4 regions of the Pseudomonas sp. GL_091 genome follow, and region 1 is predicted to be linked to each of the others. Evidence: predicted binding sites of a transcription regulator. Region 1 holds the regulator's gene; each other region holds the start of a gene.
What was found. The regulator sigma-54, encoded in region 1, starts transcription at its own class of promoters, with help from an activator protein. The targets are predictions, from matches to a motif close to ANTGGCATNNANNTTGCTNT.
Positions count from the first base shown of each region.

Region 2: the regulator sigma-54 is predicted to act here: its motif matches at 3,680-3,699, upstream of AC3ITY_RS07750 (flagellar hook-length control protein FliK).
Region 3: the regulator sigma-54 is predicted to act here: its motif matches at 3,952-3,971, upstream of AC3ITY_RS28295 (pilin).
Region 4: the regulator sigma-54 is predicted to act here: its motif matches at 4,551-4,570, upstream of AC3ITY_RS22200 (DNA translocase FtsK).

Region 1 covers NZ_CM174451.1:919,088-927,039, forward strand. Annotated here, with positions in the region: gene yjgA (ribosome biogenesis factor YjgA) at 1-83, opposite strand, end outside; gene pmbA (metalloprotease PmbA) at 192-1,538, shown strand; partial or broken gene AC3ITY_RS04100 (ZIP family metal transporter) at 1,603-1,698, shown strand; gene AC3ITY_RS04105 (HPr family phosphocarrier protein) at 1,877-2,149, opposite strand; gene rapZ (RNase adapter RapZ) at 2,165-3,022, opposite strand; gene ptsN (PTS IIA-like nitrogen regulatory protein PtsN) at 3,025-3,489, opposite strand; gene hpf (ribosome hibernation-promoting factor, HPF/YfiA family) at 3,502-3,810, opposite strand; gene AC3ITY_RS04125 (RNA polymerase factor sigma-54) at 3,885-5,378, opposite strand; gene lptB (LPS export ABC transporter ATP-binding protein) at 5,742-6,467, opposite strand; gene lptA (lipopolysaccharide transport periplasmic protein LptA) at 6,467-7,015, opposite strand; gene lptC (LPS export ABC transporter periplasmic protein LptC) at 7,002-7,574, opposite strand; gene AC3ITY_RS04145 (KdsC family phosphatase) at 7,582-7,952, opposite strand, start outside.
Region 2 covers NZ_CM174451.1:1,695,076-1,703,027, reverse strand. Annotated here, with positions in the region: gene fliO (flagellar biosynthetic protein FliO) at 1-49, opposite strand, end outside; gene fliN (flagellar motor switch protein FliN) at 80-526, opposite strand; gene fliM (flagellar motor switch protein FliM) at 593-1,561, opposite strand; gene fliL (flagellar basal body-associated protein FliL) at 1,571-2,077, opposite strand; gene AC3ITY_RS07750 (flagellar hook-length control protein FliK) at 2,273-3,631, opposite strand; gene AC3ITY_RS07745 (Hpt domain-containing protein) at 3,732-4,082, opposite strand; gene AC3ITY_RS07740 (SpoIIE family protein phosphatase) at 4,113-5,819, opposite strand; gene AC3ITY_RS07735 (STAS domain-containing protein) at 5,825-6,124, opposite strand; gene fliJ (flagellar export protein FliJ) at 6,214-6,663, opposite strand; gene fliI (flagellar protein export ATPase FliI) at 6,670-7,952, opposite strand, start outside.
Region 3 covers NZ_CM174451.1:6,217,468-6,225,419, reverse strand. Annotated here, with positions in the region: gene AC3ITY_RS28325 (LysR family transcriptional regulator) at 1-84, shown strand, start outside; gene AC3ITY_RS28320 (energy-coupling factor ABC transporter permease) at 156-845, shown strand; gene yacG (DNA gyrase inhibitor YacG) at 881-1,081, opposite strand; gene coaE (dephospho-CoA kinase) at 1,078-1,701, opposite strand; gene AC3ITY_RS28305 (prepilin peptidase) at 1,698-2,570, opposite strand; gene AC3ITY_RS28300 (type II secretion system F family protein) at 2,572-3,789, opposite strand; gene AC3ITY_RS28295 (pilin) at 4,017-4,439, shown strand; gene AC3ITY_RS28290 (BON domain-containing protein) at 4,740-5,096, shown strand; gene AC3ITY_RS28285 (DUF2845 domain-containing protein) at 5,293-5,589, opposite strand; gene AC3ITY_RS28280 (DUF748 domain-containing protein) at 5,589-7,952, opposite strand, start outside.
Region 4 covers NZ_CM174451.1:4,874,325-4,882,276, reverse strand. Annotated here, with positions in the region: gene clpA (ATP-dependent Clp protease ATP-binding subunit ClpA) at 1-1,438, shown strand, start outside; gene infA (translation initiation factor IF-1) at 1,703-1,921, opposite strand; gene AC3ITY_RS22215 (arginyltransferase) at 2,033-2,740, opposite strand; gene aat (leucyl/phenylalanyl-tRNA--protein transferase) at 2,798-3,478, opposite strand; gene trxB (thioredoxin-disulfide reductase) at 3,541-4,500, opposite strand; gene AC3ITY_RS22200 (DNA translocase FtsK) at 4,807-7,218, shown strand; gene lolA (outer membrane lipoprotein periplasmic chaperone LolA) at 7,286-7,909, shown strand.

The DNA of each region.
Region 1 (7,952 bases):
TCAACCAGAGCATGCAGCTCGCGTTTAACCTGGGATTTGCTTTTTTCTCCCGTATCGAGGGAGTCGTCGTAAGAATCAACCATGGTGGCCGTCCGCAAAGAAACGCCGCCATGATAACCAGTCGGGGGCCGCTTGTCCGGCCCGGTCGCTCGATGACCGTTACCGAAAGCAGAATTTGAGTGGAGAACAGCATGAGTGCAGTTGAAAGCGTCGGCCCACAAGCGTTGCCGGCACTGCAGGAACAAGTCGAGCAGATCATCGCTGAAGCCAAACGCCAGGGCGCCAGTGCCTGTGAAGTGGCAGTGTCCCTGGAGCAGGGCTTGTCGACCACGGTGCGCCAGCGTGAAGTCGAAACCGTTGAATTCAACCGCGATCAGGGTTTCGGCATCACCTTGTACGTTGGCCAGCGCAAAGGCTCCGCCAGCACCTCGGCCAGTGGACCGGAGGCGATTCGCGAAACAGTCGCCGCTGCACTGGCCATCGCCAAGCACACCTCGGAAGACGGAGCCTCGGGCCTTGCGGATGCCGCGCTGATGGCGCGGGATATTCAGGATTTCGACCTGTTCCACCAATGGGACATCACTCCGGAACAAGCCATCGAACAGGCCCTGGCCTGCGAAGCCGCGGCGTTTGCCGCCGACAGCCGGATCAAGAACGCCGACGGCACCACCCTCAGTACCCATCAAGGTTGCCGCGTTTATGGCAATAGCCATGGGTTTATCGGCGGTTACGCGTCGACTCGTCACAGCTTGAGCTGCGTGATGATCGCCGAGGCCGATGGCCAGATGCAGCGCGATTACTGGTACGACGTGAACCGCCAGGGCAATCTGCTGGCCGACCCGGTCAGCATCGGCCAGCGCGCTGCGCAACGGGCGGCAAGCCGTCTGGGCGCGCGTCCGGTGCCGACTTGCGAGGTGCCGGTGCTGTTTTCCGCCGAGTTGGCTGGGGGGCTGTTCGGCAGTTTCCTGTCGGCGATTTCCGGTGGCAGCCTGTATCGCAAGTCGTCGTTCCTTGAGGGCACTCTCGGTCAGAAGCTGTTTCCGGAGTGGCTGACCATCGACGAGCGCCCGCATCTGATGCGGGCGTTGGGCAGTGCGGCGTTCGATGGCGATGGCCTGGCAACCTATGCCAAACCGTTCGTCGAAAAAGGCGAGTTGGTGTCGTACATCCTCGGCACCTACTCCGGTCGCAAGCTCGGCATGCCGAGCACCGCCAATGCCGGGGGCGTGCACAACCTGTTCGTCACCCATGGCGATGAAGACCAGGCCGCCTTGCTGCGCCGCATGGGCCGCGGTTTGCTGGTGACAGAGTTGATGGGCCAAGGCCTGAACATGGTGACCGGTGATTACTCCCGCGGTGCAGCGGGTTACTGGGTCGAGAACGGCGAAATCCAGTTCGCGGTCCAGGAAGTGACCATTGCCGGCAACATGCGCGACATGTTCAAGCAGATCGTTGCCGTGGGTAACGATCTTGAGTTGCGCAGCAACATTCGCACCGGTTCGGTGCTGATCGAACGGATGACGGTGGCGGGCAGCTAAGCCAGGGCCGCTGTACAAAAAGGCGCGCTACTCAATGGGGGCGCGCCTTTTTTATTGACCTTGTCCCGAATCGCGCGGCAATGGTCATGACCAGCTTGCCAGCCTTGGGCTGCTGATGGGGTTCTGTTTGATGATGGTGATGGATACGGCGCTGGCTTGATTTGTGGCAAAGAGCCTTTGTGGCGAGGGAGCTTGCCCCCGCTGGGTGGCGAAGCCGCCCCAAAAACTGCAATCGAGATTCAACGTGGATGCTGTGTTCGTCGGATTTACGACTGCTACGCAGCCGAACAGGGCGATGCGGCGTTCCGACAAGCCCCCTCGCCACAAAGCCGTGACTGTTACTCGCCTTCGTCGAAGAAGTTGTTGATCAACGCCACCAGCGCATTCAGCGCTTCCTGTTCCTGCTCGCCTTCTGTGCTCAAGTGGATCGTGGTGCCTTTGCCGGCGGCCAGCATCATCATCGCCATGATGCTTTTGCCATCGACCATGGACTCTGGTGTACGACCGGCCCGGATCTGGCACGGGAACTGACCCGCCACCCCAACGAATTTTGCAGAAGCGCGAGCATGCAGGCCCAGTTTGTTGATGATTTCGATTTCCAGAGCAGGCATCGCGGTGTGAATCCTTTAGCTGAGGTCGCGGTGGCGAACCTGGACGTTCTTCAGGGTTTTTTGCAGCGCCTGCCCCAGACGCTCGGTCAGGTAGACGGAACGGTGATGTCCGCCAGTGCAGCCAATGGCAATGGTGACGTAGGCGCGGTTGCTGGCGGCAAAACGAGGCAGCCACTTTAGCAGGTATGTGGAAATGTCCTGGAACATCTCTTCGACATCCGGCTGGGCCGCCAGATATTCGGCAACCGGTTGATCGAGCCCGGATTGCTCGCGCAATTCCGGTTTCCAGTAAGGGTTGGGCAGGCAGCGCACATCGAACACCAGGTCGGCGTCCACCGGCATGCCACGCTTGAACCCGAAGGATTCCACCAGGAACGCAGTGCCCGGCTCGGGCTGATTCAACAGACGCAGCTTGATGGCGTCGCGCAGTTGGTACAGGTTCAGGCTGGTGGTGTTGATCTTGAGATCGGCGAGGTCGGCAATCGGCCCGAGCAGGTCGCTCTCGACGCTGATGGCTTCGGCCAGCGAGCGGTTGGCGTTGGTCAGGGGGTGACGTCGGCGGGTTTCCGAGAAGCGCTTGAGCAGGGTTTCTTCGTCGGCGTCCAGGTACAGGACATCGCACTGGATGTGGCGGTTGCGGACCTCTTCGAGCAGGTCGGGGAAGCGTGACAGGTGGCTGGGCAGGTTGCGCGCGTCAATGGAAACGGCGACCAGCGGCTGTAACAGCTCGGTATGAATCAAGGCACGTTCGGCCAGCTCCGGCAGCAGGCCGGCAGGCAGGTTGTCGATGCAGTAGTAGCCGTTGTCCTCAAGAACGTTGAGGGCGGTACTTTTACCTGAGCCGGAACGGCCACTGACGATGATCAAGCGCATGATTACTGACCGTTTTGCTCGTTCAGGACAACCTGATACAGGGCTTCGTTGCTTGCAGCATTACGCAGTTTTTCACGTACTTCCTTGCGGTCGAGCATGCTGGCGATCTGTCGCAGCAGCTCAAGGTGCGCATCGGTGGCGGCTTCCGGGACCAGCAGTACGAACAGCAGGTCAACCGGCGCGCCGTCGATGGCGTCGAAATCGATAGGGGCGTCCAGGTGCATCAATGCACTGATGGGCGAAACACAGCCTTTGAGACGGCAATGTGGAATAGCGATGCCATTGCCAAAACCGGTGGAGCCGAGTTTTTCACGGGCAATCAGTGCCTCGAAGACATCTTGCATCTCCAGGGCCGGCACTTCGCGGGCGATCAGATTGGCAATTTGTTCGAGGGCTTTCTTTTTACTGCCTCCCGGCACGTTCACCAGGGAACGGCCGGGGGTCAGGATACTTTCAAGTCGGATCATGGGTTGGGAGTGTTAACGACCGGTTGCGCCCTGGAGGAGGCTCTGGGTCTTTTCCTTATGCTTTTTGAGTTGTTTATCCAGCTTGTCGGTGAGTGCGTCGATCGCGGCGTACATATCAGTATGTTCCGCGTTTGCGACCACTTCATTCCCGGGAATATGCAGCGTGGCTTCGATTTTCTGCTTCAGCTTTTCGACGGTCATCGTGACCTGCACATTAGTGATCTTGTCGAAATGTCGCTCCAATCGTTCGAGTTTTTCGCCGATGTAGGTGCGAAGAGGTTCGGTCACTTCCAGTTGGTGTCCACTGATGTTGACTTGCATACAGCTTCTCCTTCGTTGCCAGTGCATAAAGCGGTAGATCAGATGATCTACCACTGGAACGCTGTGGCGTGGCTCTACATCAACCGCTTGCGTTCGCTCGAAGGCGCGATCCCGAGGGATTCGCGGTACTTGGCGACGGTGCGGCGAGCCACCTGAATGCCTTGTGCCTCCAGTAAACCAGCGATCTTGCTGTCACTCAACGGCTTTTTCTGATTTTCCGCGGCAACCAGTTTTTTGATGATCGCCCGGATCGCCGTGGACGAGCATTCGCCGCCTTCGGAGGTGCTTACGTGACTGGAGAAAAAGTACTTCAGTTCGTAAATGCCCCGGGGGGTGTGCATGAACTTCTGGGTGGTCACCCGTGAAATCGTCGACTCATGCATGCCGACCGCCTCGGCGATGTCATGCAGGACCAGCGGCTTCATGGCTTCGTCGCCGTACTCCAGAAAGCCGCGTTGATGCTCGACGATCTGGGTGGCAACCTTCATCAGGGTTTCATTGCGGCTTTGCAGGCTCTTGATGAACCAGCGGGCCTCCTGCAACTGATTGCGCATGAAGGTGTTGTCGGCGCTGGTGTCGGCGCGGCGCACGAAACCGGCGTACTGGGCGTTGACCCGCAGCCGTGGCACCGACTCCTGATTCAGCTCCACCAGCCAGCGCTCGTTGTCCTTGCGCACGATGACGTCAGGAACGACGTACTCGGCTTCGGTGGACTCGATCTGCGAGCCCGGGCGCGGGTTGAGGCTCTGGACCAGCTCGATGACCTGGCGCAGTTCATCTTCCTTGAGCTTCATGCGGCGCATCAACTGGCTGTAGTCGCGGCTGCCAAGCAGGTCGATATAATCGGTGACCAGGCGCTTGGCCTCGGCCAGCCAAGGGGTCTTGGCAGGCAACTGGCGCAATTGCAGCAGCAGGCATTCGCCCAGGTTGCGGGCGCCGATGCCGGCGGGCTCGAACTGCTGGATGCGGTGCAGGACGGCCTCGATTTCGTCCAGTTCGATGTCCAGCTCCGGGTCGAAGGCTTCGAGGATTTCCTCGAGGGTTTCGTCCAGGTAGCCCTGATTGTTGATGCAGTCGATCAGGGTCACGGCGATCAGGCGATCGGTGTCGGACATCGGGGCCAGGTTCAGTTGCCACAGCAAGTGGCTCTGCAGGCTTTCGCCGGCCGAGGTGCGGGTGGTGAAGTCCCACTCGTCATCATCATTGCTGGGCAGGCTGCTGGCGCTGGTCTGGTAAACGTCCTCCCACGCGGTGTCGACGGGAAGTTCGTTGGGGATGCGCTCGTTCCAGTCACCTTCATCGAGGTTATCAACCGTCGGGGCGCTTTCCTGGTAGGAGGGCTCCTGGATTTCAGTGTTGGGCTTTTGTTCGGCGTTGTCGGCCAAGGGGTCGGAATTGTCGAAGTCGTCGCCTTCTTCCTGGCGTTCGAGCATCGGATTGGACTCCAGGGCCTCCTGGATTTCCTGTTGCAGGTCCAGGGTCGACAATTGGAGCAGGCGGATGGCCTGTTGCAGCTGCGGTGTCATCGTCAGCTGCTGGCCCATTCTCAAGACTAGCGATGGTTTCATGGCAGGGGCTTAACACCTTATTCGCCGGCGCACATGCGCCATCCACTACAGGGCGCCGGGGCGCCAATCATAAGCAAATTATATGCCTGAAACTGAAGTGTTTGCCTAGAGCGCTGTAACAATAAAAACCTGCAAAGTTTTGTTGACAGGTTACTCCGGCTGGCCTCCCGAACATCTTTGAAGCGTCGTGTTTGCCTAGAGCGCTGTAACAATAAAAATCTGCAAAGTTTTGTTGACAGGATGCTCCAGCTGGCTCCCGAACATCTTTGAAGTGTCGTGTTTGCCTAGAGCGCTTTAACAATAAAAAAGAGTTGATTTTTTATCGAGACAAGCGCTCGTCGACTGCTCTGGCACCTCGGTGTCTTACAAGCGGAATTCGTGGCCCAGGTACACTTCCTTCACCAGGTCGTTGGCCAGGATGGTTTCAGCGTCGCCTTCGGCGATCAGTTGACCGTCGTTGACGATATAGGCGGTTTCACAGATATCCAGGGTTTCACGGACGTTGTGGTCGGTGATCAGCACGCCAATGCCTTTGGCCTTGAGGTGGTGAATGATCTGCTTGATGTCGCCGACCGAAATTGGGTCCACGCCGGCGAAGGGTTCGTCGAGGAGGATGAATTTCGGGTTGGTGGCCAGGGCGCGGGCGATTTCCACGCGACGGCGCTCGCCACCGGACAGGCTCATGCCGAGGTTGTCGCGGATGTGGCTGATGTGGAATTCCTGCAGCAGGCTTTCCAGCTCCTTGCGACGACCGGCCTTGTCGAGTTCCTTGCGGGTCTCGAGGATGGCCATGATGTTGTCGGCCACCGACAGTTTGCGGAAGATCGATGCTTCTTGCGGCAGGTAGCCGATACCGGCCTTTGCGCGACCGTGCATTGGCTGGTGGCTGACGTCCAGGTCATCGATCAGGACGCGGCCCTGGTCGGCTTGCACCAGGCCGACGATCATGTAGAAGCAGGTGGTCTTGCCGGCGCCGTTTGGGCCAAGCAGGCCGACGATCTGGCCGCTGTCGATGGACAGGCTGACGTCGCGCACGACCTGGCGGCTCTTGTAGCTCTTGGCCAGATGCTGAGCTTTCAGAGTTGCCATTACTGGGCCTTTTGCTCGTCGGTTTTCTTTTTCGGCTGGATCACCATGTCGATGCGCGGACGCGCCTCGGTGACCTTGCTGCCCGTGGCGCGACCGGCGCTGGCGAGCTTCTTGACCGTGTCGTAGACGATTTTTTCGCCTTGGGTGACGTTGTTGTCCTTGTCGACAACTTTGGCCTTGTCGATCAGTACGACGCGATTTTGCGCGGCGTGATACTGGATCGTCACGCCCCAGCCCTGAACAGGCTTGGTATCGCCAGCCGTTTGCAATTGCTCGAAGTACGCCAGGTTGCCCACCGAGGTCACTACGTCGATGTCGCCAGTCGGGGTGCGGGTGATGGTAACGGTGTTGCCTGTCACCTTCATCGAGCCTTGGGTGATGATCACGTCACCCTTATAGGTAGCAATACCTTGCTTGTCGTCCAGTTGGGCATCGTCGGCCTGAATGCGGATAGGCTGCTGTTGATCTTCCGGCAGAGCCCAGGCGCTCACGCTTCCCAGTGCTGCGCCCAGACTGAGCAAAATCGGGAGGGTTTTAACGAGCCTCATACTGTCCTCTTACGTTCGATAGCAGGTGTATCCTGCTTTCTTTCAAATACGCCTTCATTCCCTTGCCAGTCGATACACCGCCAGCGCCGTCGATTCTAACGTCTTGCTCTGTCTGCGCATATTGCTGCTGCGGGAACACGGTCATACGGGTGCTGGTGATCAGGGTTTTACGGTTTTTCTCGTCGAAGCGCGTGATGCGCACGTCATCGATCAGTTCGACCTGTGTGCCATCAGGGTTGACCTCGCCGTGCAAGCTCTGGACGTGCCACGGGAATTCAGTGCCGCGGAACACATTCAGGTCGGGGTTGGTCAGCAATGTCACCTCGGTCGCTTTCAGGTGCTCGACCTTGTCGGACACCAGATCATATTGCAGCTTGCCGTCCGGCAGGTACTGCACGCTGTGGGCGTTGATGGCGTAATAGTCGATCATGCTTTCATCGATCGGCGTTACCGGCTTGTCGAGGAAGCGTTCCGGGCTGATGTTCCAGTAGCCAGCCGCGGCGAATATCGCCGCGATGCAACTGTACATCAGGGTGTTGCGAAACTTTTTGCTCAGCATAATGGGCTCACAGGTACGCCGCATTGGCCGCGTCGAGGCGGTCCTGGGCACGCAGGATCAGTTCGCAGAATTCGCGAGCGGCACCTTCGCCGCCACGGGCGAGGGTGATGCCGTGGGCGTGTTCACGCACGAAACTGGCGGCATTGGCCACGGCCATGCCCAGGCCTACGCGACGAATCACCGGCAGGTCCGGCAGGTCATCGCCGAGGTAGGCCACCTGTTCATAGCTCAGGTTGAGTTGGGCCAGCAGTTCGTCGAGTACCACCAGTTTATCCTCGCGACCCTGATAGAGATGCGGGATGCCGAGGTTTTTGGCTCGCCGCTCGACCACTGGAGTCTTGCGGCCACTGATGATGGCGGTCTGCACGCCGGCGGCCA
Region 2 (7,952 bases), 780 kb from region 1:
CGGTGGTCGCCGTGGCAACCGGCTCGGCCGCCAGCACGCTGAACGGCATTGCGAGCACAAACCCCAGAACCTTTTTCACTCAGCGCAGCTTCTTGATGCGTTCGCTTGGGCTGATCACGTCCGTCAGGCGGATGCCGAACTTCTCGTTGACCACCACCACTTCACCGTGGGCGATGAGCGTGCCATTGACCAGCACGTCCAGCGGCTCGCCGGCCAGGCGATCAAGCTCGATCACCGAACCCTGGTTCAGTTGCAGCAGGTTGCGGATGTTGATATCGGTGCTGCCCACCTCCATGGAAATCGACACCGGGATATCGAGGATCACGTCCAGGTTCGGGCCTTCGAGGCTGACCGGGTCGTGGTTTTTCGGCACGCTGCCGAACTCTTCCATTGGCAAGCGGTTAGACGCGGAACTGCCGGAATCGGCGGCCAGCAAAGCGTCGATGTCAGCCTGCCCGGCATCACCGGTTTCTTCCAGGGCCGCAGCCCATTCATCGGCCAGTGCCTGATCGTCCTGCGTGTTCATATTGTCAGTGTCCTCGGCGAGCAAAAATTCAGAATTCGGTTAATCGCGAATGGGTACGAGCGCCGGTCAACGGCGCTCGATCGGCTCGATCACTTGCAACGCCAGGTTGCCCTTGTGCGAGCCCATCTTGACCTTGAAGGCCGGCACGCCGTTGGCGCGCATGATCATTTCTTCCGGCATCTCGACCGGGATCACATCCCCCGGCTGCATGTGCAGGATGTCGCGCAGGCGCAACTGACGACGAGCCACCGTGGCCCCGATCGGCACGTCGACGTCCAGCACGTCCTGGCGCAGGGCGTTGACCCAGCGCTCGTCCTGGTCATCGAGGTCCGACTGGAAGCCGGCGTCGAGCATTTCGCGCACCGGCTCGATCATCGAGTACGGCATGGTCACGTGCAGGTCGCCGCCACCGCCATCGAGTTCGATGTGGAAGGTCGACACCACAATGGCTTCGCTCGGGCCGACGATGTTGGCCATGGCCGGGTTCACTTCCGAGTTGATGTACTCGAAGTTGACTTCCATGATCGCCTGCCAGGCTTCCTTCAAGTCGACAAAGGCCTGCTCCAGCACCATGCGCACCACACGCAGTTCGGTCGGGGTGAATTCACGCCCCTCGATCTTGGCGTGCCGGCCGTCGCCGCCGAAGAAGTTGTCCACCAGCTTGAACACCAGTTTGGCGTCGAGGATGAACAGCGCGGTGCCGCGCAGAGGTTTGATCTTGACCAGGTTGAGACTGGTCGGCACGTACAGCGAATGCACGTATTCGCCGAACTTCATCACCTGCACGCCGCCGACCGCCACGTCCGCCGAGCGACGCAGCATGTTGAACATGCTGATGCGGGTATAGCGGGCAAAACGCTCGTTGATCATTTCCAGGGTCGGCATGCGTCCACGGACGATGCGATCCTGGCTGGTCAGGTCATAGCTTTTGACGGTGCCGGGTTCGGCAGCGTTTTCGGTCTGTACCAGACCATCGTCGACGCCATGCAACAGCGCATCGATCTCATCCTGGGACAGCAGGTCCTGCACGGCCATGTCGTGTTCCTACTGCAGTACGAAATTAGTGAAAAGCAACTGTTCGATCACCACTTTGCCGAGCTCTTTCTGCGCCACTTCCTGGACACTGGCGGTGGCTTTCTGCCGCAGCATTTCCTGACCGACGGGCGAGGCGAGGGTCGCGAAGTCCTGCCCGGAGAACAGCATGACCAGGTTATTGCGGATCACCGGCATGTGGACCTTGAGGGCATCCAGATCCACCTGGTTGCGCGCGAGCATGGTGATGCTCACTTGCATGTAGCGCTGGCGACCGTTCTGGAGGAAGTTGGCCACGAAGGCCGGCGCCATCGACTCGAAAATCGCTGGCTGTTTGCCGACGGGAGCGTTTTCTGCCACGGCGGCAGCAGGCTTGCTCTGAGCGCTGTGCATGAAGTACCAGGTCGCCCCCACGGACACACCGATCGCCAGCAGCAGGGCCACCACGATCACGATAATCAGCTTGAGTTTGCCTTTGGTTGCGGGGTCTTTTACTACTGCTGCGTCGCTCTTCGCCATGCCAATAATCCGTCACTATTCGGGTTTTCACAGTCGCACGGCAAGGCAAGAGCAAGTGTTATGCCATGTAGGAGCAGCCGGTCGACGCTCGATTGTTCGCGAAGAATTCAAGAGCGCCGCGTTTAGCCAGTAAGCACGCGTTATCGTTAACGATCATCGCGAGCAAGCTCGCTCCTACAGGGGGGGGGCGTTTGGTCAGGCGTAGTAATCGACCGCGCTGGAGCCGATCACGCGGGTGGTATTGGCAGCCACTTCAGCGACGCTCGGGGTAATGTCGTCGTCCATTGAATCGAGGCGACCGCCGCTGGCATTGGTCCGCCCGCTCTGGTTTTGCCGGGCTTGTTCCTGCCCTTGCTGCGAACCACGGGACTGGTCCGAAACGTTGACATCGACCTGCCCCATGCCCTGTTGCGCGAACATGTCGCGCAAGCGATGGACCTGGCCATCCAGCGCCTCACGGACACCCGGATGCGCACTCATGAACGTGACCTGGGTCTGTTGATCGGGAACCATGCTCACCCGAATGTCCAGGCGCCCGAGTTCAGCGGGCTGCAATTGGATGTCCGCCGCCTTGAGATTGGCGCTGGACAGGTACATGACCCGGTTCACCACCTCTTCGGTCCAGCCGCTCTGGTGCATGGCAATCGGCTGGTTCACCGGCAAGGCATTGGCTGTCTTCGGTGTGGCCGCCTGGGTCAGCGCTGCCAGACGGTTGGCGAAATCATCGACACGGGTGTCGCTGCTGGCGGACTTGAGATCCTTCAGGCCGTCATCGATCAAACCGCTGAAAGCCTTGTCGTCGCCCTGACCGGTGCTGCTCTTGTCGCCCTGAACATCCAGCAGGGTCGCCATGCCGGCGGCAAAGTTTTGCGCCGGTGTCAGCTCACCGTCGGCCTGGGCTTGCGCCTGTGTCGGAGCAGCCTTGGGCTGTGTCTGGCTGGAAGCCGATACGTGACCGCTCTGCTCCATCGCCAGGCGCACCGCCGGCAAGGCGTCGAGCGGATCGGTCGAGGGGTCGAAATCGCCGTCGGTAGTGGCCAGCGCTGGAGCGATTGCAGCCGTCGCCGCGGCGGCAACTGGCGCTTCAACGGCAGGTTGCACGGTGTCGGCCACGGCGGGTGCTACCGGTGCCGGCACGACTGGCGGAAGGACCGGCTGCAATGAAGGATCAAGCGCCGGATCGAGCGGTGCGGCATCGACGACTGGAGCCGGGTCGGCAACTGACGCCTCATCGCCGACAGTCTTGTCGTCAGCCTGCACCGACGTGTCGGCAGGCAAGGATTTGCCGCCATCGGCAACCACCGGTTCCTCGGCGGCAGGTTTGTCGTCGCCGGCGTCTTTTTTTCCGGCGACATCGCAGTTTTTTTCGTGACTCGGCTTGACCGAGGCATCCGCCAACGCATCGGGCTTGCTCTGGGCCTGGCTGGCGTAGACATGAGCGAAGCTTGCGGCCTTGTCCCCGGGCTCAGCAGTCAGCGCCGGAGGATTGGCGCAGGCCGCTTGAATCTTGGCCTGCCTGGAGGCCTGAAGCAGAATATTGGGGGTAACGGGCATGAAACAGTCTCCGCTGCACGGGGCTCGTAAGTACAGTTGGATGAGTTAAATGCAAAGGTCGAGCCAGTTTCACTCGAAGGAGACCAAATGAAGCATATGCTCAGATTTTCGCCGTGCAACGCTGTCGTTCAGCTTCGTACAGAGGCCGGATATCGGCGAACTCGCGGTCGATTTCGCCGACCAGTTCCTGAACGCCGGCCCATGGCAAACTTCTGGCCTGCTGCTCAAGTTGATGGCAAAGCTCGGTCAGCCTGACTGCGCCCATATTGCTGCAGCTGCCTTTGAAGCTATGGGCGGTTTCAACGAGCAGTGCGGCACTGTCAGCCGTTCTCAGGACGCTCAGGCGCTCTTCGGAATCCGCAAGAAAGATATCCAGCAGATCCGGATAACCCTCTTCCATCACTTCCTGCAACGCACTCAGCACGCCGCGATCCACATGTTTGTCGTCCACTTGCTCACTCCTTGATCAAGAATGCGCGGATTATGCCGCAGCCTTCCAGATAAACTCCACGCGTGCACTTCGACCATCGTCGGTCCAGCGGGCATTACGCCCCAACTGGCGGATCAGACTGACCCCACGTCCCGACAGGCGGATGTCATCCACGGGTCTTGCCATCATCCGCTCGACATCGAAACCCTTGCCGCTGTCTTCGATGTGAATCGTCAGGCAACCGCCGTCGTCTGTTGGCGCCACCTGCAAATGCAGCCGTACATAGCCGTCCTGCAGCTCGTCCAGCCGAGTATTGCGCTCTTGATAATACCGCGCAAACCCCGATGCATCGCGCTTGAGGCTCGAATCCAGCCCCAGCACGCCATGCTCCAGCGCATTGGAATAGAGCTCCGCCAGCACACTGTAGAGCGCACCGCTCTGAGCCCGAAGGCCATGCACCTCAAGCAGCAACTGCAATAGATAGGGTAAGGGATTGAAACGCTTGAGCGTGGCGGCGCGAAACTCGAAACTCACCGACCAGTCCAGCGGACAGGACTGGCCGCTGTCGGAGTAGACCAACGCCGGCGGCGTGATCTGCGCCGGCTCCAGCAGGCTGATTTCGACCATGCTGACATCGTCGCGCGCTTCTCCGCCAAACTGTCGCAGCGCCTGCTCGATCTCTTCGAACAGCGCATCCGGCTGCCGATTGGCGGCAAACACCTGCTGCAATCGCTGCACGCCAAACAACTGATCGTTGGCATCGCAAGTGTCGATCACCCCATCGGACAGGAGAAACACCCGATCCCCGAGCGCCATGGGAAACACCTCGGTACGCTCATCGAAGGATTCCGGGCTCAGCACCCCCAACGGCAGGTGCCGCGCCGGCAGAGGCGTTCGCTCGCCACTGGCAACGCGATGCAGGTAACCGTCCGGCATGCCGCCGTTCCAGACTTCCACCGAACGACGCTGAAAACTCAGGCACAGCAACGTGGCACAGCAGAACATGTCCACCGGCAGGATGCGCTTGAGCTTGGCATTCATCTCGCGCAGGGTTTCCGCCAGGCCGTAGCCTTTGGCGGTCATCCCGTAGAAGACTTCGGCCAGGGGCATGGCACCCACTGCCGCCGGCAAACCGTGGCCGGTGAAGTCGCCCAGCAGCACGTGCATGTCTCCGGCCGGGGTGAACGCGGCCAGCAACAGGTCGCCATTGAACAGCGCATAGGGCGATTGCAGATAACGGATGTTCGGTGCGGCATTCAGGCAGCCGGAGTGCGCCACCTTGTCGAAAACGGCCTTGGCCACGCGCTGCTCGTTGAGCAGATAGTCGTGGTGCCGGGCGATCTGGTCACGCTGTTGCAGCACGGTGTCCTGCAAGCGCCGCAAGCGATCCATCGCCTTGATCTTGGCAGCGAGAATCACCTGGTTGTAGGGCTTTGCCAGAAAGTCGTCACCGCCGACCTCCAGGCAGCGGGCCAGGGCTTCGCTTTCGGACAACGACGTAAGGAAGATGATCGGCACCAGGGTTTCCCCGGCCAGGGCCTTGATCTGCCGGGCCGCCTCGAAGCCGTCCATGACCGGCATCATTGCATCCATCAACACCAGGTGCGGTTGTTGCTGGCCAAACACGTCGACCGCTTCGGCGCCGTTGGCCGCCGTCAGCACTTCGTGCCCCAGGCGGCGCAGGATGCTCGACAGCAGCAGGCGATCGGCGGCGCTGTCCTCGGCAATCAGGATCGTCAGCGGCTCCAATGGCTGCATGGCAATCAACTGATGTCGAACAATTTGTCGAAGTTGGAGATGGCGAAGATTTTGCGCACGTCGGTACTGCTGTTGACGACGCGCACATCGGAGTCGTCGCCACCGGCGTGATCGCGCAGCAAAAGCAGCATGCCCAAGGCCGAGCTGTCGAGATAAGTGGCCTCTTTCAGGTCGACCACAACCGCCGATAGCTGTTTATCTTCGTAGGACTGACGAAATTCCTGATGCTTGGCAAAATCGAATCGTCCTTTGACCGATATCGTCAATTTTTGCCCATCAGGGGATACTTCGGTAACGACTGACATTCAATGGCTTCCTTGTCTTTGGAGAACGTTTAGAAGGTTTAGCACCTGCTGTGGATGGGGGCAAGCCAGCCTGTTTTTCGAAAGCGCGCTCAATACGGGTTCTCGCGCGGCAAGCGCTGGGACAATTCATCCAGCAGTTTCTGTTCGCGCCGGTCTTCAAGCGCCCGCGCCTCATCGGCATAGCGCTGAACCAGCTTGCGCAAACCTTCGACCCGGGCAAACGCCTGCTGCCAGGTGTCCCGGGCCTTGTTCAGGTTGTTTTGATGCCAGGCCAGGCTTTGCCGCTGCTGGTCGATGGCCGTGCCCAGCTGCGCGAGAAAGCCCTGATAACCCAGCAACCATTGGCCCGAGACGCCGCCGCTGCCGCGTACGATCCATTGTTCCTGGTAGTCGAGACGAAAGGCTTCGAGGTCGGCAAGTTTGCTTTGTGCCAGGCGAACCTGCCCTTGAAAGTGCCCCAGACGCTGGACCGCGGTTTTCTCGGCCTTTTCAGCCATTTCCACCACTGGCGCCAGCCTTCCTGCCCGACTCAGGGCCATGACCGCTTAACCGCCTGCCGCGGGCGCGAAGATCGAGGCGAGATACGCCTCGCTTTCGCCCAGGCTGATGCTGTCGTTGAGGCCCTGACGCAGGTATTTGACCAATTGCGGCTGCAGGGAAATCGCCAGATCGGTCTCCCGGTCACCGCCGGCGACATAGGCACCGACGCTGATCAGGTCGCGGCTCTGCTGATAGCGCGACCACAATTGCTTGAAATATTGCGCACGGGCCATGTGTTCCGGCGACACCACCGCCGGCATCACCCGGCTGATGGATGCCTCGATATCGATGGCCGGGTAATGCCCTTCCTCGGCCAGGCGCCGGGACAGCACGATGTGCCCGTCGAGCACGCCCCGCGCCGAGTCGGCAATCGGGTCTTGCTGGTCATCGCCTTCGGACAGCACGGTGTAGAACGCGGTGATCGAACCACCGCCCTTCTCCGCGTTGCCGGCGCGCTCCACCAGTTTCGGCAATTTGGCGAATACCGACGGCGGATAGCCCTTGGTCGCCGGCGGCTCGCCGATGGCCAGGGCGATTTCCCGCTGGGCCTGGGCGAAACGGGTCAGCGAATCCATGAGCAACAGGACGTTCTTGCCCTTGTCGCGGAAATACTCGGCGATGCGCGTGCAATACATCGCAGCGCGCAGGCGCATCAGCGGCGCATCGTCCGCCGGGGACGCCACCACCACTGAACGCTTGAGCCCTTCTTCACCGAGGATGTGCTCGATGAACTCTTTAACTTCACGACCCCGTTCACCGATCAGCCCGACGACGATGATGTCGGCCTCGGTGAAGCGCGTCATCATGCCCAACAGCACGGACTTACCGACGCCGGTACCGGCGAACAGCCCGAGGCGCTGGCCGCGACCGACCGTCAGCATGCCGTTGATGCAACGGATGCCCACGTCCAGCGGCTCGCTGATCGGTTCGCGCTTGAGCGGGTTGATGGTCGGACCATCCATTGGCACCCAGTCTTCGGCCTTCATCCCGCCCTTGCCGTCCAGCGCACGGCCGGCGCCATCCAGCACCCGCCCGAGCATGCTCATGCCCATCGGCAAACGCCCGGTATCGGACAAGGGAACAACGCGGGCGCCAGGCGCAATACCGGCGACGCTGCCGACCGGCATCAGAAAGACTTTGCCGCCGGAGAAGCCCATCACTTCGGCTTCGACCTGCACCGGGTGATAGCTGTCGTCGTTGATCACCATGCAGCGACTGCCCATGGCTGCGCGCAGACCTTCGGCTTCGAGGGTCAGGCCGACCATGCGCAGCAAGCGACCCTCAAGGA
Region 3 (7,952 bases), 1.8 Mb from region 1:
TGGGTGGACTTTCTCAAGTCTGAGCTACCGAAGCTGTTCGCCGAACATGACGCGGTGATGAACGATTCGCGGCATTGGGCTTGAAGTCGAAGGGCAGACAAGCGGCGGTGTAGACTGAGGGTCTGTTGTTCTTCGCCTGGGAGGCGCACGTAGCTATGATCGGTGCAGAGTTGCTGTCATCGCAAACCCTTGCGGTCGGCTGGCTGATCTATGTGCCGGCGTTGATCTGGGCGATCTGTCGCGCGCCGTGGGTCGAACTGTTCACCGACAGCCGTCGTCAGCATCTGCTGTTTGGAACGGTGTTTGCGCTGTTTCTGTTGTGGCTGGTGCGGCGCGACTTTGATACCGGCGTGTCTTACCACTTCATCGGCATGACAGCGGTGACGCTACTGCTGGACTGGCCACTGGCGCTGGTCGGCGGGTTGGTTGCACAAATGGGGCTGGTGTTGCTCGGCCGACAGGACCTGGCGGCGGTCGGGGTCAATGGCGCGCTGTTGATTGCGCTACCGGTGCTGGTCACCGAGTGCTGCGCCATTCTGGTGGAGCGTGCGCAGCCGCGAAATCCCTTCGTGTATATCTTCGTTTCCGGATTCTTTGCCGCCGCGCTGTCGGCATTGCTGTGCCTGCTATTGGCGCTGTGGTTGCTGTGGTTCGATGAGCGTTTCGAGATGCCGTACTGGCTTGAGGATTTTGTCGGATATCTGTGGCTGATCATCTTTCCCGAAGCGTTTATCAACGGCATGATCATCAGTGCGCTGGTGGTGTTTTGTCCGGAGTGGCTTGAGACGTTCAACCGCACACGCTATCTCTCGGCTCCCTGGAAGGACGACGATCCCAAGTCCTGATCCACATCAAAACCTGGAATCGCCCACTTGACGGATCAGTGGCGCGGATCGAAGTCGCCGCTGAACATCTCGTCCTCGGCATCGGGAGCCACTGGAATCTTGTGTTCTTCGGACGCCCAGGCACCCAGGTCGATCAGTTTGCAGCGGTCGGAGCAAAATGGCCGGAATTTGCTTTCGGCGGTCCATTCCACGGGGGCGCCACAGGTTGGGCATTCGACGGTTGTTGGTTGGCTCATGACTGGCCTCCACGCAAAGAAAGATAAAAGTGATGCAGGCGTTCGACCTCGCTGTGCAGCCAGGCAAGGTCGCGGTCATTGACCACGACGTCGTCGGCATGGCTCACGCGATCCTGGCGGCTGGACTGGGCCTTGAGGATCGCCTGGACTTGCTGTTCGCTGGTCTGGTCACGTTGCAGGGTGCGTTCGATCTGCAATTGTTCGGGGGCATCGATCACCAGCACCCGTTGGGTGATGGCGTATTGCCCGGACTCGATCAGCAGCGGCGAAACCAGAATCGCATAAGGCGATTTTGCCAGCGCCAGGTGGTGAGCGATCTCCTCGCCGATCAGCGGATGCAGGAGGGCTTCCAGCCAAAGGCGTTCTTCAGGCACCTCGAAGATTAATTTGCGAAGCGCGGCGCGGTCCAGTTGCCCGTCGGTCTGCAACACGCCGGGGCCGAAGTGCCCGGCGATTTGCGCCAGTGCCGGGCGGCCGGGTTCAACTACCCAGCGAGCGGCATGATCGGCGTCGACCACATGCACGCCCAGATCGATGAAGTGTTGGGCGGCCGCACTTTTGCCGCTGCCGATGCCGCCGGTCAGGCCGAGAATCCAGGGTTTTTCCACAGGGCTATTCATTTCAAACCGACAAACTGCCAATAGAGGTCGGTTATTTGACCACCCCAGAGCAACGCAATCCAGCCGGCAATGGCCAGATAGGGACCGAAAGGGATTGGCGTCGAGGTTTTTGCATTGCGCCAGCGCAGCAGCATCAGCCCGATAATGGCACCCACCAGCGAGGACAGCAGGATGGTCAACGGCAAAATCTGCCAGCCACCCCAGGCGCCCAGCATCGCCAGCAGCTTGAAATCACCGTAGCCCATGCCGTCCTTGCCCGTGATCAGCTTGAACAGCCAGAACACCGACCACAGCAGGCTGTAACCGGCGATCGCCCCCCAAAGCGCCTCGTGCAACGACACGAACAGGCCGAAACTGTTGACGATCAACCCCAGCCAAATCAACGGCAGCACCAGTACGTCCGGCAATATCTGATGTTCGGCGTCGATCAGGCTCATCGCCAGCAAACCCCAGCTCAGGACCAGCATCAGGGCGGCCGGCCAACCGAAGCCGAAGTGCCAGGCAACAAACGCCGACAACAGCCCGCAGGCCAGTTCGGTCAACGGATAGCGCGGGCTGATCGCTGCCGCACAGGCTGAACAGCGGCCGCGCAAAAACACATAACTGAGCAGCGGGATGTTTTCCCAGGCGCGGATTCGGTGACCGCAGTGCGGGCACTGGGAGTGGGGCAGCAACAGGTTGTAGGTCGGCAGCGGCGTTTCGCCTGGCAGCCCGAGAATGTCATGGGCCTGCTCACGCCAGTCGCGCTCGAGCATTTTCGGCAGGCGCCAGATCACGACATTGAGGAAACTGCCGACCAGCAGGCCGGTGATGCCTGCGAGAAGGACAAAGGCCAGCGCAGAGTGAATCAGGATTTCATTCAAGGGCATGTCAGATCGCTGAGCCAAGTTGGAAGATGGGCAGGTACATGGCAACTACCAATCCACCGACGATAACACCCAGCACCACCATGATGAACGGCTCCATCAGGCTGGTGAGGTTATCGACCATGTTATCGACGTTGTCTTCGTAGAACCCCGCGACTTTGTCGAGCATAGCGTCCAGGGTGCCAGACTCTTCGCCGATGGCAGTCATTTGTATCGCCATGTTCGGAAAGACGCCGCAGGTGCGCATGGCGAAATTCAATTGCATGCCGGTCGAGATGTCCTGCCGAATGCGCAATACCGCGCGCTTGAACACGACATTGCCGGTCGCACCGGCCACTGATTCCAGGGCCTCGACCAGCGGCACGCCGGCTGCGAAAGTGGTCGACAGTGTACGGGCGAACCGGGCCACGGCGGACTTGTGCATCAGGGTGCCCACCAGCGGCAGTTTCAGCAGCCAGGTGTCCATCCGGTCGCGAAAGGTCGGGGATGTCCTGAGGGCGTGGCGCACGCCGAAGGCCATGGTGATCAGTGCGCCAAGGACCACCCACCACCAGGCCTGCATGAATTGCGACAGGCCAATGACCATCACGGTGAAGGCCGGCAGTTCGGCGCCAAAGCCTTTGAACACCGACTCGAACTGCGGCACGACATTGACCAGCAGAATCCCGGTGACTATCGCCGCGACGAACACCACCACCAGCGGGTAGGTCATGGCTTTCCTGATCCTGGCCTTGAGGCTTTCGCTTTTTTCCTTGTAGGTAGCGACCCGCTCCAAAAGGGTGTCGAGGGCACCGGCCTGCTCGCCAGCATCCACCAGGTTGCAATACAGCTCATCGAAATACCGGGGCTTCTTGCGCAGGGCGGCGGCGAAGCTGCTGCCTGCCGCAACTTCCTGTTTCAGTTCGTCCACCAGCTTGCGCATGGCCGGATTGTCGAAGCCCTCGCCGATGATCTCGAAGGACTGCAACAACGGCACGCCGGCCTTCATCATCGTCGCCATTTGCCGGGTGAACAGGGCAATGTCCTGGGCCTTGATGCGCTTGCCCATGCTGAAAACCGAATGGTTTTTTTTGCGAACCTTGCCGGGACTGATGCCTTGCTTGCGCAGTTTCGCCTTGATCAGCGCCGGGTTTTGAGCGCTGAGTTCGCCGGTCACTTTTGTGCCTTTGCGGTCGATGCCTTCCCATGCATACACGCTGATTTTCGCTGCCTTGACCGCCATGTTCAGTCCTGGGTATTCCGATTGAATTGCTCTTATAGCCTAGTCAAAGGACGAGGCCAAACCCGCAAGGGTGAGGTGACAAAAAACGTCAGATAGTGCTGATCCTGGTAGTAGGTAAGCGCTTTTCGGCCACCACGCCCCCTGCCAACAGGGGCTTCTGGCATTGGCACAGGCTGTGCTGCCATGGGGCAGGTCATGAGCCTTCGACTCATGCATGGAGCTTGTACATGAACAATCAAAAAGGTTTTACCCTGATCGAGTTGCTCGTCGTGGTGGCGATCATCGGGATCCTGGCAACACTGGGCCTGCCGATGTATTCCAAGTACCAGGCTCGGGCCAAGGTCACGGCGGCGCTGGCCGAACTGACTGCAATGAAAGTGCCGTTCGAGGATGTGATCAACCAGGGGGAAACCCCGACAATTGCCAACGTGGCGCCCGCCGGCGCGACATCGACCAACCACTGCGCCCTGTCTGTGACGGCTACAACGCAGGCGGGAGCGGGATCAATCGTTTGTACGTTGCAGAATGCCCCGGGGGTGGTCCAAGGTAAAACCGTCACCCTGACACGGGACGAAACCAAAGGCTGGTCATGTAAAAGCAGCGTATCCCAGGACTACTTGCCTAAAGGGTGTTCCGGTTCTGCGGCATGAAGTGCTGAATCAAGTCCCCGCTTTTGCGGGGATTTTCCTGTTTGTCGACCCGTCGTCAAATGCTGCAGATAAAGCTCAGAAATTCAGCATCTTAGGAACTTTCCATAAAACCGCAACTTGCATGCAGTGTTTGTGCTTATCGTGCATTTTGCATGATTCCGAAAGTTGGCTGATTTTGTAACTCATTGATTAATAAGATTTTTAACTCTTTTTAAAAGTTGGCACAGCGTTCGCAATATCCCTGGTAACCCTGCCGAAAAGACACCCGGCAGACTTTTCAGAAAAACAGGAGTTACTCGTATGAAGAAGTTCGCTATCGCTGCCGCTACTGCCACTGCGCTGACCCTGACCATGGCAAACGCGGCATTCGCCCAGACCACTCAAGCCACCCAGGCTCCGATGACCCTGGCGGCGGGTGAAATGACCAAGGCTACAGAAGCTACTTCCGATACCTGGATCACCACTAAAGTCAAAGCCGACCTGATGACCGAAAAAGGCATTCCAGGTACCGACATCAAGGTTGAAACCAACAAAGGCGTGGTATCGCTGTCGTCGACCACCGCCGTGACCGATTCGCAAAAAGAAATGGCTGTAGCCATCACCAAGAAAATCAAAGGCGTCAAGGCGGTCTCCGCTGACGGCCTGAAAGCCGAGTAAGGCAAGGTTTCTCGCCTGGACCGGGAGAGGGTGCGACAGACGGGCAGAGTCATGCGTCTGTTGCAACCTGAGTGTTCATGCGAACGGCCAAAGGATGTTGGCCACTACAGGCCCCGCGCACTTTTGCCGGGGCCTGTTCTATGTGTAGCGCTGAAAACCCAATATGCGGGCTTGCTCCCACATTGGATAGTGCTAATTAATTGCCGCGTTTACTGGTGATCTGTTTCAGCCGATTACCTTCGAACCGCAAGTATTGATACATCCCGCCATTCGGTCCGTAGGTCCATTCCTCGACCTGAAATTCCTCACGCCGATCTGCACTGCGTTTGTACCCCAGCAAGTCGCGACTGACCGGTTCACCGCATTTCTGCAGGACCTCACTCGAGCGATCGCCGACGCTGATCAATTGGCTGCCACAGCGCAGGGTATCGGCCCCCCAGGCCTGACTGGCGGAGAGCGCCAGGATCAGGCCTGCCAGCTGCCGCCGCATCATCACTCGGCATCCAGATGCATCGGGGTCACCACGCGGCCGTCACTTTGCGCCTCACCCAGATTGGCGTCGATGAAGTACACCCGGTCATCTTCCAGCTGGGCCTTGTCGACCAGGTAATCCTTGATGCTGCTGGCGCGTTCCTGGCCCAGTTGACGCAACAGCACGTCGCTGGAGCTCCAGAACTTGATTACCTCGGCACGCATTTTCGCAGTGCGCTCTTCCTTGCCCAAGTCCTTCCATTCGGCAGGGGGCTGGGTTTTCAGGCGGGTGCGGTAGATACCTTCGAGCAGCGGGCCTTTTTCCCCATCCGGCACTTCCAGCAACGAAGCCTGGGCCGGGACCTTGTCACCGCGGCGCTGGAGCATTTTGTAATAGTTGTACTGGTACTCACGCTCCAGGCGTTGTTCGGCGATCAGCGGGCCATCGCTGCTCTGGGCGGCGGTGCCTTCGATTTCCAGGCGCAGGGCCGGGCGTTCCTTGAGCGCCTTGGACAGTTTGTCCAGGGCGCCTTCGGCATCCTTGCCCAATTCACTGGAACCGGCTGCGAATGAAACGCTGCCCAGGTCTTCCGAGCCGCCACCGTTGACCAGCCCGCCAATGAGCTTGAACGGCGCCGCCGCGGCTTTGACGATCAGGTTGCGCAGGGTCTGCCAGATAATCGGCATGACGCTGAACTGAGGGTTGTTAAGGTCGCCGGTGACCGGCAGTTCGATGGAGATCTTGCCGTCGACATCCTTGAGCAAGGCAATGGCCAGTTTCAGCGGCAGGCTCACGGCATCCGGGCTGTCGACTTTTTCACCCAGTTGCAGTTGTTCGACCACCACTTTGTTTTCAGCTTTGAGCTGACCCTTGGTGATCTGGTAATGCAGGTCGAGATTGAGCCGGCCCTTGCGGATACGGTAGCCGGCGAACTTGCCGGAGTAGGGCGTCAGCGTGGTCAGCTCCACGCGTTTGAAGCTGGTGGCGATGTCGAGGCTGGCCATCGGGTCGAACGGATTGACCGAGCCCTTGATGGTCACCGGCGCGTAGCGATCGACCTTGCCCTTGACGTCGACACTGGCCGGTTTCGGCTGGCGGCTGTCGATGGTGCCGATCTGCCCGTTGAGTTGCTGGATGGCGGTGGCGAAGTTCGGGGTCAGGCTGAAGTCGGCGAAGTTGGCCGAACCGTCATTGATGAAAATGCCACCGATGTGGATGCCCAGCGGTTTTTCGTTGCTGGCCGGTTTGCTCGCTGCCGGTTTTGCCCCGGAGTCCGCCGGTTGGGGAATCAGCAGGTCATCGATGTTGGTGGTGCGATCATCGTTGATCATGAAGCGCGCATAGGGCTGGAACAGGTTGATCTTGTCGATCGACAGGCTGTCCCCATGCTGATAGTTCAGGCCTTCGACCACGACCTGTTGCCACTTGAGGAAGTCGCGGGTTTTCAGGGTGTCCAGGGTATGCAACTGATCGACCTGGGCGCGGCCTGTGACGTTGAACGCCAGGGGCTCGGTGCTTTTCAGATCGACCGCCAGATCGCTGCCGAGCATGCCGCTGCGCAATTCCAGGCGAATGAACGGCGTGATGTAGGACTGGGCCACCCGCAGGTCGATGTCCTTGGTCTGTACCTTCAGCCTGGCGCTGACCGGGGCCAGGTTAACCTCGCCGTCGGCCATGATCTTGCCTTGCTTGCCCACGCCGGTATCGAGCTTGAGGGTAAAGGGTGAACCGTTGAGGCTGTCGAAGTTTTGCAGGTCGAGGTTCAGCGGAGCCAGATCCAGGGCGACGGGAGGCTGTGCCTTTCGGTCAGCCAGATGCACCTGGTAATCGCGCAACTGTACGTCCTTGAGCAGCACCTGCCAGGGTTTGCCTGGCGCGGCTGGTTCAGGTTTCGGTGAGTCTGCCGCCGCCGGAGTGCTGGCCGGTTCGGCATCCGCCTTGGCTTTGGCAGTGGGTTTTGACGGTTGGCTGGCGAACAGTTTCTGCCAGTCGAGTTGGCCGTCTGATTCCAGCGCGGCCCAGGTTTCCAGTTTGTGGCTGCGGATCTTGCCGACCACCACTTGCTGTTTGGCCAGGTCCACGGTGGTTTCGCTGACGTCCAGGCGCTCGAGCTTCACCAGCGGCCGGCCATCCGGGGCCTTGATCGCGAAGGGTGCAATGTTGACCGCTACATTGCTCAGCAGCAGCTCGGTTTCCTTGGCCAGGCTGAATTTATAGTCGGTACTGATGCTCATGACGCCGTTTTCGAGGTCCAGTGGCACAGCGTCGCGCACATAGGGCCAAAAGGCTTTCATCTTGCCATCAGTGATTTTCAGCTTACCTTCGGAGGCGATCGGGATCAGGCTGAAGTTGCCGGTCCAGTCGATCTGTCCGCCATTGGGGCC
Region 4 (7,952 bases), 3.2 Mb from region 1:
GAAAAAACGTCCGCAGGCGATCCTGTTCATCGACGAGATCCACACCATCATTGGTGCGGGTGCCGCGTCCGGTGGCGTCATGGACGCCTCGAACCTGCTCAAGCCACTGCTGTCGTCCGGTGATATCCGCTGCATCGGTTCGACCACCTTCCAGGAATTCCGCGGCATCTTCGAGAAGGACCGTGCTTTGGCCCGGCGCTTCCAGAAGGTCGATGTGTCGGAGCCTTCGGTGGAAGACACCATTGGCATTCTGCGCGGCCTGAAGGGGCGTTTCGAAAGCCATCACAATATCGAATACAGTGATGAAGCCCTGCGCGCGGCTGCCGAACTGGCCTCGCGTTACATCAATGACCGTCATATGCCGGACAAGGCCATCGACGTCATCGACGAAGCGGGTGCCTACCAGCGCCTGCAACCGGTCGAGAAGCGTGTGAAGCGCATCGAAGTGCCGCAAGTCGAGGACATCGTCGCGAAAATCGCGCGGATTCCGCCAAAACACGTCACCAGTTCCGACAAAGAGCTGCTGCGTAACCTCGAGCGTGATCTGAAGTTGACCGTGTTCGGTCAGGATGCCGCGATCGACTCGCTGGCAACCGCGATCAAGCTGTCCCGTGCCGGCCTCAAGTCCCCTGACAAGCCTGTCGGTTCGTTCCTGTTCGCAGGGCCTACCGGTGTCGGTAAAACCGAAGCGGCGCGTCAGTTGGCCAAGGCCTTGGGTGTCGAGCTGATTCGTTTCGACATGTCCGAGTACATGGAGCGCCACACCGTATCGCGTCTGATCGGTGCGCCTCCGGGTTATGTCGGATTCGATCAGGGCGGTTTGCTCACCGAAGCCATCACCAAGCAGCCACACTGCGTGCTGTTGCTCGATGAGATCGAAAAGGCGCATCCGGAAGTCTTCAACCTGCTGCTGCAGGTGATGGACCACGGTACGTTGACCGATAACAACGGGCGCAAGGCGGATTTCCGTAACGTGATCGTCATCATGACGACCAACGCCGGTGCCGAGACCGCGGCCCGCGCTTCGATCGGTTTCACCTATCAGGATCACTCGTCCGATGCGATGGAAGTGATCAAGAAGAGCTTCACGCCGGAATTCCGCAACCGTCTGGACACCATCATCCAGTTTGGTCGCCTCAGCCATGAGGTGATCAAGAGCGTGGTGGACAAGTTCCTTACCGAGCTTCAGGCGCAGCTGGAAGACAAGCGTGTGTTGCTGGAAGTCACCGATGCAGCCCGCAACTGGCTGGCCGAAGGTGGCTACGACGCGGCGATGGGTGCGCGCCCAATGGCTCGCCTGATCCAGGACAAGATCAAGCGTCCGCTGGCGGAGGAGATTCTCTTTGGCGAACTGGCCGAGCATGGCGGTGTGGTACACATCGACATCAAGGACGGCGAGCTGACCTTCGAGTTCGAGACCACGGCCGAGATGGCCTGACGTTCAGAAGCAAAACAAAAAGGCGCCGAGAGGCGCCTTTTTGTTGTCTGCAGGTCATACACAAATCCAGTGTGGGAGTGCGGCAGGCAAATCGCAGACAAACAAAAACGCCCGGCAATGCCGGGCGTTTTGTGTTGACTTGATTAGCGAGCTGGCCCTACGCCTGTAGGAGCGAGCTTGCTCGCGATGTTCGTCAACGATGATGCGGGGAGTCTGACTTGACGCGGCGCCCTCAGGTTTTTCGCGAGCAAGCTCGCTCCTACCTTAACGAGCGCGGTAAGTGATGCGCCCTTTGCTCAAGTCATAGGGAGTCAGCTCTACGCGCACTTTGTCGCCGGTAAGAATACGGATGTAGTTCTTGCGCATCTTGCCGGAGATGTGCGCGGTTACGACGTGCCCATTTTCCAACTCCACACGAAACATGGTGTTGGGCAGGGTGTCGACGACAGTGCCTTCCATTTCGAAGCTGTCTTCTTTCGACATGCAGTAAAGCCCTCGGTGTCCAATGAATGGCCCGGTGCAACTGCGCCAGGCAAAAGCGGCGTGCATTGTGCCCGAAAAGTGGGGTTTAAGCCAAGGGGTTTAGGGCCAGCTCTAGTTTAGAACCACCCAGCGCTGATTAATCAGCAACTCAATGGGGCGATATTGAGTCTTGTAGTTCATCTTTTTGCAGTTTTTGATCCAGTAGCCGAGGTAGACCGCATCCAGCCCCAACCGCCTGGCCTCGGCGATTTGCCAGAGGATCGCATAGCGCCCAAGGCTGCGGCGCTCTTCGGCCGGTTCGTAGAAGGTGTAGACCGCCGAAAGACCGTTCGGCAGTAAATCGGTGACGGCGACGGCCAGCAGCTGGCCGTTCAGGCGGAACTCGTAAAATCGGGAAAACGGCAGGTCCCGAACCAGGAATGTCGAAAACTGGTCGCGACTCGGCGGGTACATATCGCCGTCGGCGTGACGCTGTTCGATATAGCGCTGGTAAAGGTCGAAGTACTCTTCGTTGAAGCCGGGCTTGGCCGGACGCACCTGCAAATCCACGTTGCGCTTGAAGATGCGTTTCTGTTGCCGGTTGGGCGTGAACTGCCCCACGGGAATGCGTGCCGGAACGCACGCATTGCAATTCTGGCAATGCGGCCGGTAGAGATGATCGCCACTGCGACGAAACCCCATCTCCGACAGGTCTGCATAGACATGCACATCCATGGGCTGGCTAGGGTCGAGGAACAGGGTTGTGGCCTGCTCATCGGGCAGATAACTGCAAGAGTGCGGCTGAGTGGCATAGAACTTCAAACGCGCCAACTCGGTCATGATCAACCCTCGGGATAATGCTTTTGAATAAGTGTAAGCCACGCGCGCAAATGTCGCTCAGCAAACCCAATTGGCGCTGCTGGGCTGGTCCAGATACTGCGCAAGGTAATTGGCAAAGTCGCGGCGAGGAATGGCCCGCGCTCCCAGGCTGTGCAGGTGATCGGTCGGCATCTGGCAATCGATCAGTACAAAACCCGAGTCTTTCAGATGCCGCACCAGTGTGGCAAAACCGAATTTCGAGGCGTTGTCAGCGAGGCTGAACATGGACTCGCCGAAAAACAGCCGGCCCATCGCCAGGCCGTAGAGGCCGCCCACGAGTTCATCTCCGTCCCACACTTCCACCGAGTGCGCGTGTCCGCGCCTGTGCAACTCGATATAAGCGTCCTGCATGGCCTCGGTGATCCAGGTACCGTCGGCGTAATCCCGAGGGGCCGCACAGGCGCGGATGACGGCGGCAAAGTCCTGGTCAAAGGTCACTTGATAGCGTTGCTGGCGCAGCAATTTGTTCAGGCTGCGCGAGACGTGCAATTCGTCGGGAAACAGAACCGTGCGCGGGTCCGGTGACCACCAAAGGATCGGCTGGCCTTCGGAAAACCATGGGAAGCAGCCGTGGCGATAAGCCGAGATCAGCCGATCGGCGGACAGGTCACCGCCGGCAGCCAGAAGCCCGTTGGGGTCGCGCATGGCCTTTTCCAACGGTGGGAAATGCAAGGAATTGCGTTGTAACCAAGTCAGCATGGCATCCGGGCTTACAGAAGGGGAGGGCAGTGGCGGGTGTTGGCCCGCCATAAAGTTTGCCTTTAAACGGCAGGAATGTCGTCGAGGTATTTTTCAGCGTCCAGCGCCGCCATGCAACCGGCCCCGGCAGACGTAACGGCCTGGCGATAAACGTGGTCGGCCACGTCGCCGGCGGCAAACACCCCTGCAATTGCCGTGGCGGTGGCATCGCCTTCGCTGCCACCCTTGACCAGCAGATACCCGTCGCGCATTTCCAGTTGGCCTGTGAACAGGTCAGTGTTGGGTTTATGGCCGATAGCGATAAACACCCCGGCCAGCGGCAGTTCCCTGGTTTCACCCGTTTGGCTGTCCCGCAGGCGGGCGCCGGTCACACCGCTAGCATCGCCGAGCACTTCGTCCAGGTTCTGGTTCCAGTGCAGGCGGATATTGCCATTGGCGGCTTTTTCGAAGAGTTTGTCCTGGAGGATCTTCTCCGAGCGCAGCTTGTCGCGCCGATGCACCAGGTGCACTTCCTTGGCGATGTTCGACAGGTACAAGGCTTCCTCGACCGCCGTATTGCCGCCGCCCACCACCGCAACCACTTGGTTACGATAGAAAAATCCATCACAGGTCGCGCACGCCGACACCCCTTTGCCGGCAAACGCTTCTTCCGACGGCAGGCCCAAATATTGCGCGGAAGCACCGGTGGCAATGATCAAGGCGTCGCAGGTGTAGGTTCCGCCATCGCCAATCAGCTCGAACGGCCGTTGTTGCAACTTGGCGGTATGAATGTGGTCGTAAACGATCTCGGTGGCAAAGCGCTCGGCGTGTTTTTGCATGCGGTCCATCAGGACTGGCCCGGTCAGGCCCTCGACGTCGCCTGGCCAGTTATCCACCTCGACGGTAGTGGTGAGCTGGCCACCTGCCTGTATGCCGGTAATGACAACGGGATTGAGGTTGGCGCGGGCGGCATAAACGGCTGCGCTGTAACCGGCAGGGCCGGAGCCCAGGATAATCAGGCGTGAATGCTTCGCTTCGCTCATAAAAACACCTCATAAGCCTTTGTCACAAAAGAGAATGCATGCTCAAATTGAACAGCATGTCATATGCTTTTGACTATGCTACACCCAAGGGTCTCAAGCATGGCGTCGTGCGTACAAACCCGTACAATGCCCTGCGTGTTACATATATTCAGTGCGCGCCATGTTTATAAAAACCGGGGCGCAGTGTTAAAAGTAGTCCCGGTAACGCGTGTTAACTTTTTTACCTGCCTGGATTGGGCAGTTTTTTCGCAGTTTTTATAGACATTCATCAGATGGACGCGCCATTGGCGCAGGAAAAGAAGCGTTTTGAAGAAATCCACCGCAGCACCTAAACCAGCCGTCGTACCGCTCTGGCGCCAGCACTTGCACTACCGACTCAAGGAAGGTGCGCTGATCGCCATCGGTGCCTTGTGCCTGTTCCTGATGATGGCCTTGTTGACCTATGGCAAGGATGATCCGGGCTGGAGTCATAACAGCAAGATCGACGACGTGCAGAACTTCGGCGGGCCAGCGGGCTCCTACAGCGCCGATATCCTGTTCATGGTGCTGGGTTACTTCGCCTACATCTTTCCGTTGCTGCTGGCCATCAAGGCGTACCAGATCTTCCGCCAGCGTCACGAGCCGTGGCAGTGGAGCGGCTGGCTGTTCTCCTGGCGCCTGATCGGCCTGGTGTTCCTGGTACTGTCGGGCGCCGCCCTGGCCCATATCCATTTCCATGCCGCGACCGGTCTGCCGGCCGGTGCGGGCGGTGCGCTGGGCGAAAGCCTCGGCGACCTGGCCAGGAACGCCCTGAATATCCAGGGCAGTACGCTGTTGTTCATTGCGTTGTTCCTGTTCGGCCTGACCGTGTTTACCGACCTGTCGTGGTTCAAGGTGATGGACATCACCGGCAAGATCACCCTCGACCTGTTCGAACTGTTCCAGGGCGCCGCCAATCGCTGGTGGGCGGCCCGTACCGAGCGCAAACAGCTGGTTGCCCAGTTGCGTGAAGTCGATGACCGTATGGATGAAGTGGTCGCGCCGAGCGTTACCGACAAGCGCGAACAGGCCAAGGTCAAGGAACGTCTGATCGAACGTGAGCAAGCCCTGAGCAAGCACATGTCCGAGCGTGAGAAGCAGGTGCCGCCGGTGATTGCACCCGCGCCGCCAAAGCCCGTCGCACCGAGCAAGCGCGTCGAGAAAGAGAAACAGGCGCCGCTGTTCGTCGACAGCGCCGTGGAAGGCACCTTGCCACCGATCTCGATTCTCGACCCGGCGGAAAAGAAGCAGCTCAATTACTCGCCTGAATCCCTGGCTGCGGTTGGCCACTTGCTGGAAATCAAGCTCAAGGAATTCGGCGTTGAAGTCACGGTGGATTCGATTCACCCGGGCCCTGTGATCACCCGTTACGAGATCCAGCCGGCGGCCGGGGTCAAGGTCAGCCGTATTTCCAACCTGGCCAAAGACCTCGCGCGTTCCCTCGCCGTGACCAGCGTGCGCGTGGTGGAAGTGATTCCGGGCAAGACCACGGTCGGTATCGAGATTCCCAACGAAGACCGGCAGATCGTGCGTTTCTCCGAGGTGTTGTCGACCCCCGAGTACGACAACTTCAAATCCCCGGTCACCCTGGCCCTGGGCCACGACATCGGCGGCAAGCCGGTCATCACTGACCTTGCGAAAATGCCGCACTTGCTGGTGGCTGGTACCACCGGTTCCGGTAAGTCGGTGGGTGTGAACGCGATGATCCTGTCGATCCTGTTCAAGTCCGGCCCGGAAGACGCCAAACTGATCATGATCGACCCGAAAATGTTGGAACTGTCGATCTACGAGGGCATTCCGCACCTGCTGTGCCCGGTGGTCACCGACATGAAGGACGCCGCCAATGCCTTGCGCTGGAGCGTTGCCGAGATGGAGCGACGCTACAAGCTGATGGCCAAGATGGGGGTGCGAAACCTGTCGGGCTTCAACGCCAAGGTCAAGGAAGCCCAGGACGCCGGCGAGCCGTTGAGCGATCCTCTGTACAAGCGTGAAAGCATCCACGACGAAGCGCCGCTGCTGCAAAAGCTGCCGACCATCGTGGTAGTGGTCGACGAATTCGCCGACATGATGATGATCGTCGGCAAGAAGGTTGAAGAGCTGATTGCCCGTATCGCGCAAAAGGCTCGTGCGGCCGGTATCCACTTGATCCTTGCGACCCAGCGTCCGTCGGTGGATGTGATCACCGGTCTGATCAAGGCCAACATCCCGACCCGCATGGCGTTCCAGGTGTCGAGCAAGATCGACTCGCGGACCATCATCGACCAGGGCGGTGCCGAACAACTGCTCGGCCACGGTGACATGCTCTACATGCCGCCGGGTACCAGCCTGCCGATTCGTGTTCACGGTGCTTTCGTGTCCGACGATGAGGTTCACCGCGTGGTGGAAGCCTGGAAGCTGCGGGGCGCGCCGGAATACAATGACGACATTCTCAATGGCGTCGAAGAGGCGGGCAGCGGCTTTGAAGGCAGCAGCGGTGGCGGCGACGGTGACGATCCCGAGGCCGACGCACTGTACGACGAAGCCGTGCAGTTCGTGCTGGAAAGCCGTCGCGCCTCCATTTCCGCAGTTCAGCGCAAGCTGAAGATCGGCTACAACCGCGCCGCGCGCATGATCGAAGCCATGGAAATGGCCGGGGTCGTGACGTCCATGAACACCAACGGTTCGCGTGAAGTCCTGGCCCCGGGCCCGGTGCGCGACTGACCCGAGTATGAAAGGGGGGGCGCCCATTGGCGCCGCCCGCACTCCCACGAATGTTATGAGGACTCCCATGCGTCTGATCCGCATGCTGTTGCTGCCGGTACTGGCCTTGACCACGCTCCAGGCTAACGCCGATGACAAGGACGTGGCACGCCTGACCCAACTGCTGGAAAAATCCCAGACCCTGACCGCACGTTTCTCGCAACTGACCCTCGATGGTACCGGCACCCAGTTGCAGGAAACCGCCGGCGAGATGTCGCTGCAGCGTCCGGGCCTGTTCTACTGGCACACCGATGCACCGGCCGAACAGACCATGATCTCCGATGGCAAGAAAGTCACCCTGTGGGACCCGGACCTGGAACAGGCCACCATCAAGAAACTCGACCAGCGCCTGACCCAGACCCCGGCGTTGCTGTTGTCCGGTGACGTGTCCAAGATCAGCCAGAGCTTCGACATCAGCGCCAAGGAAGCCGGCGGCGTGATCGACTTCACCCTCAAGCCGAAAACCAAGGACACCCTGTTCGACAGCCTGCGCCTGTCGTTCCGCAATGGCCTGGTCAACGACATGCAGTTGATCGACAGCGTCGGCCAGCGCACCAATATCCTGTTCACCGGGGTGAAGGCCAACGAGCCGATCCCTGCCTCCAAGTTCAAGTTCGACATCCCCAAGGGTGCGGATGTAATTCAGGAATAAAGTGCAGAACCTCTGTAGGAGCGAGCTTGCTCGCGATAAACCC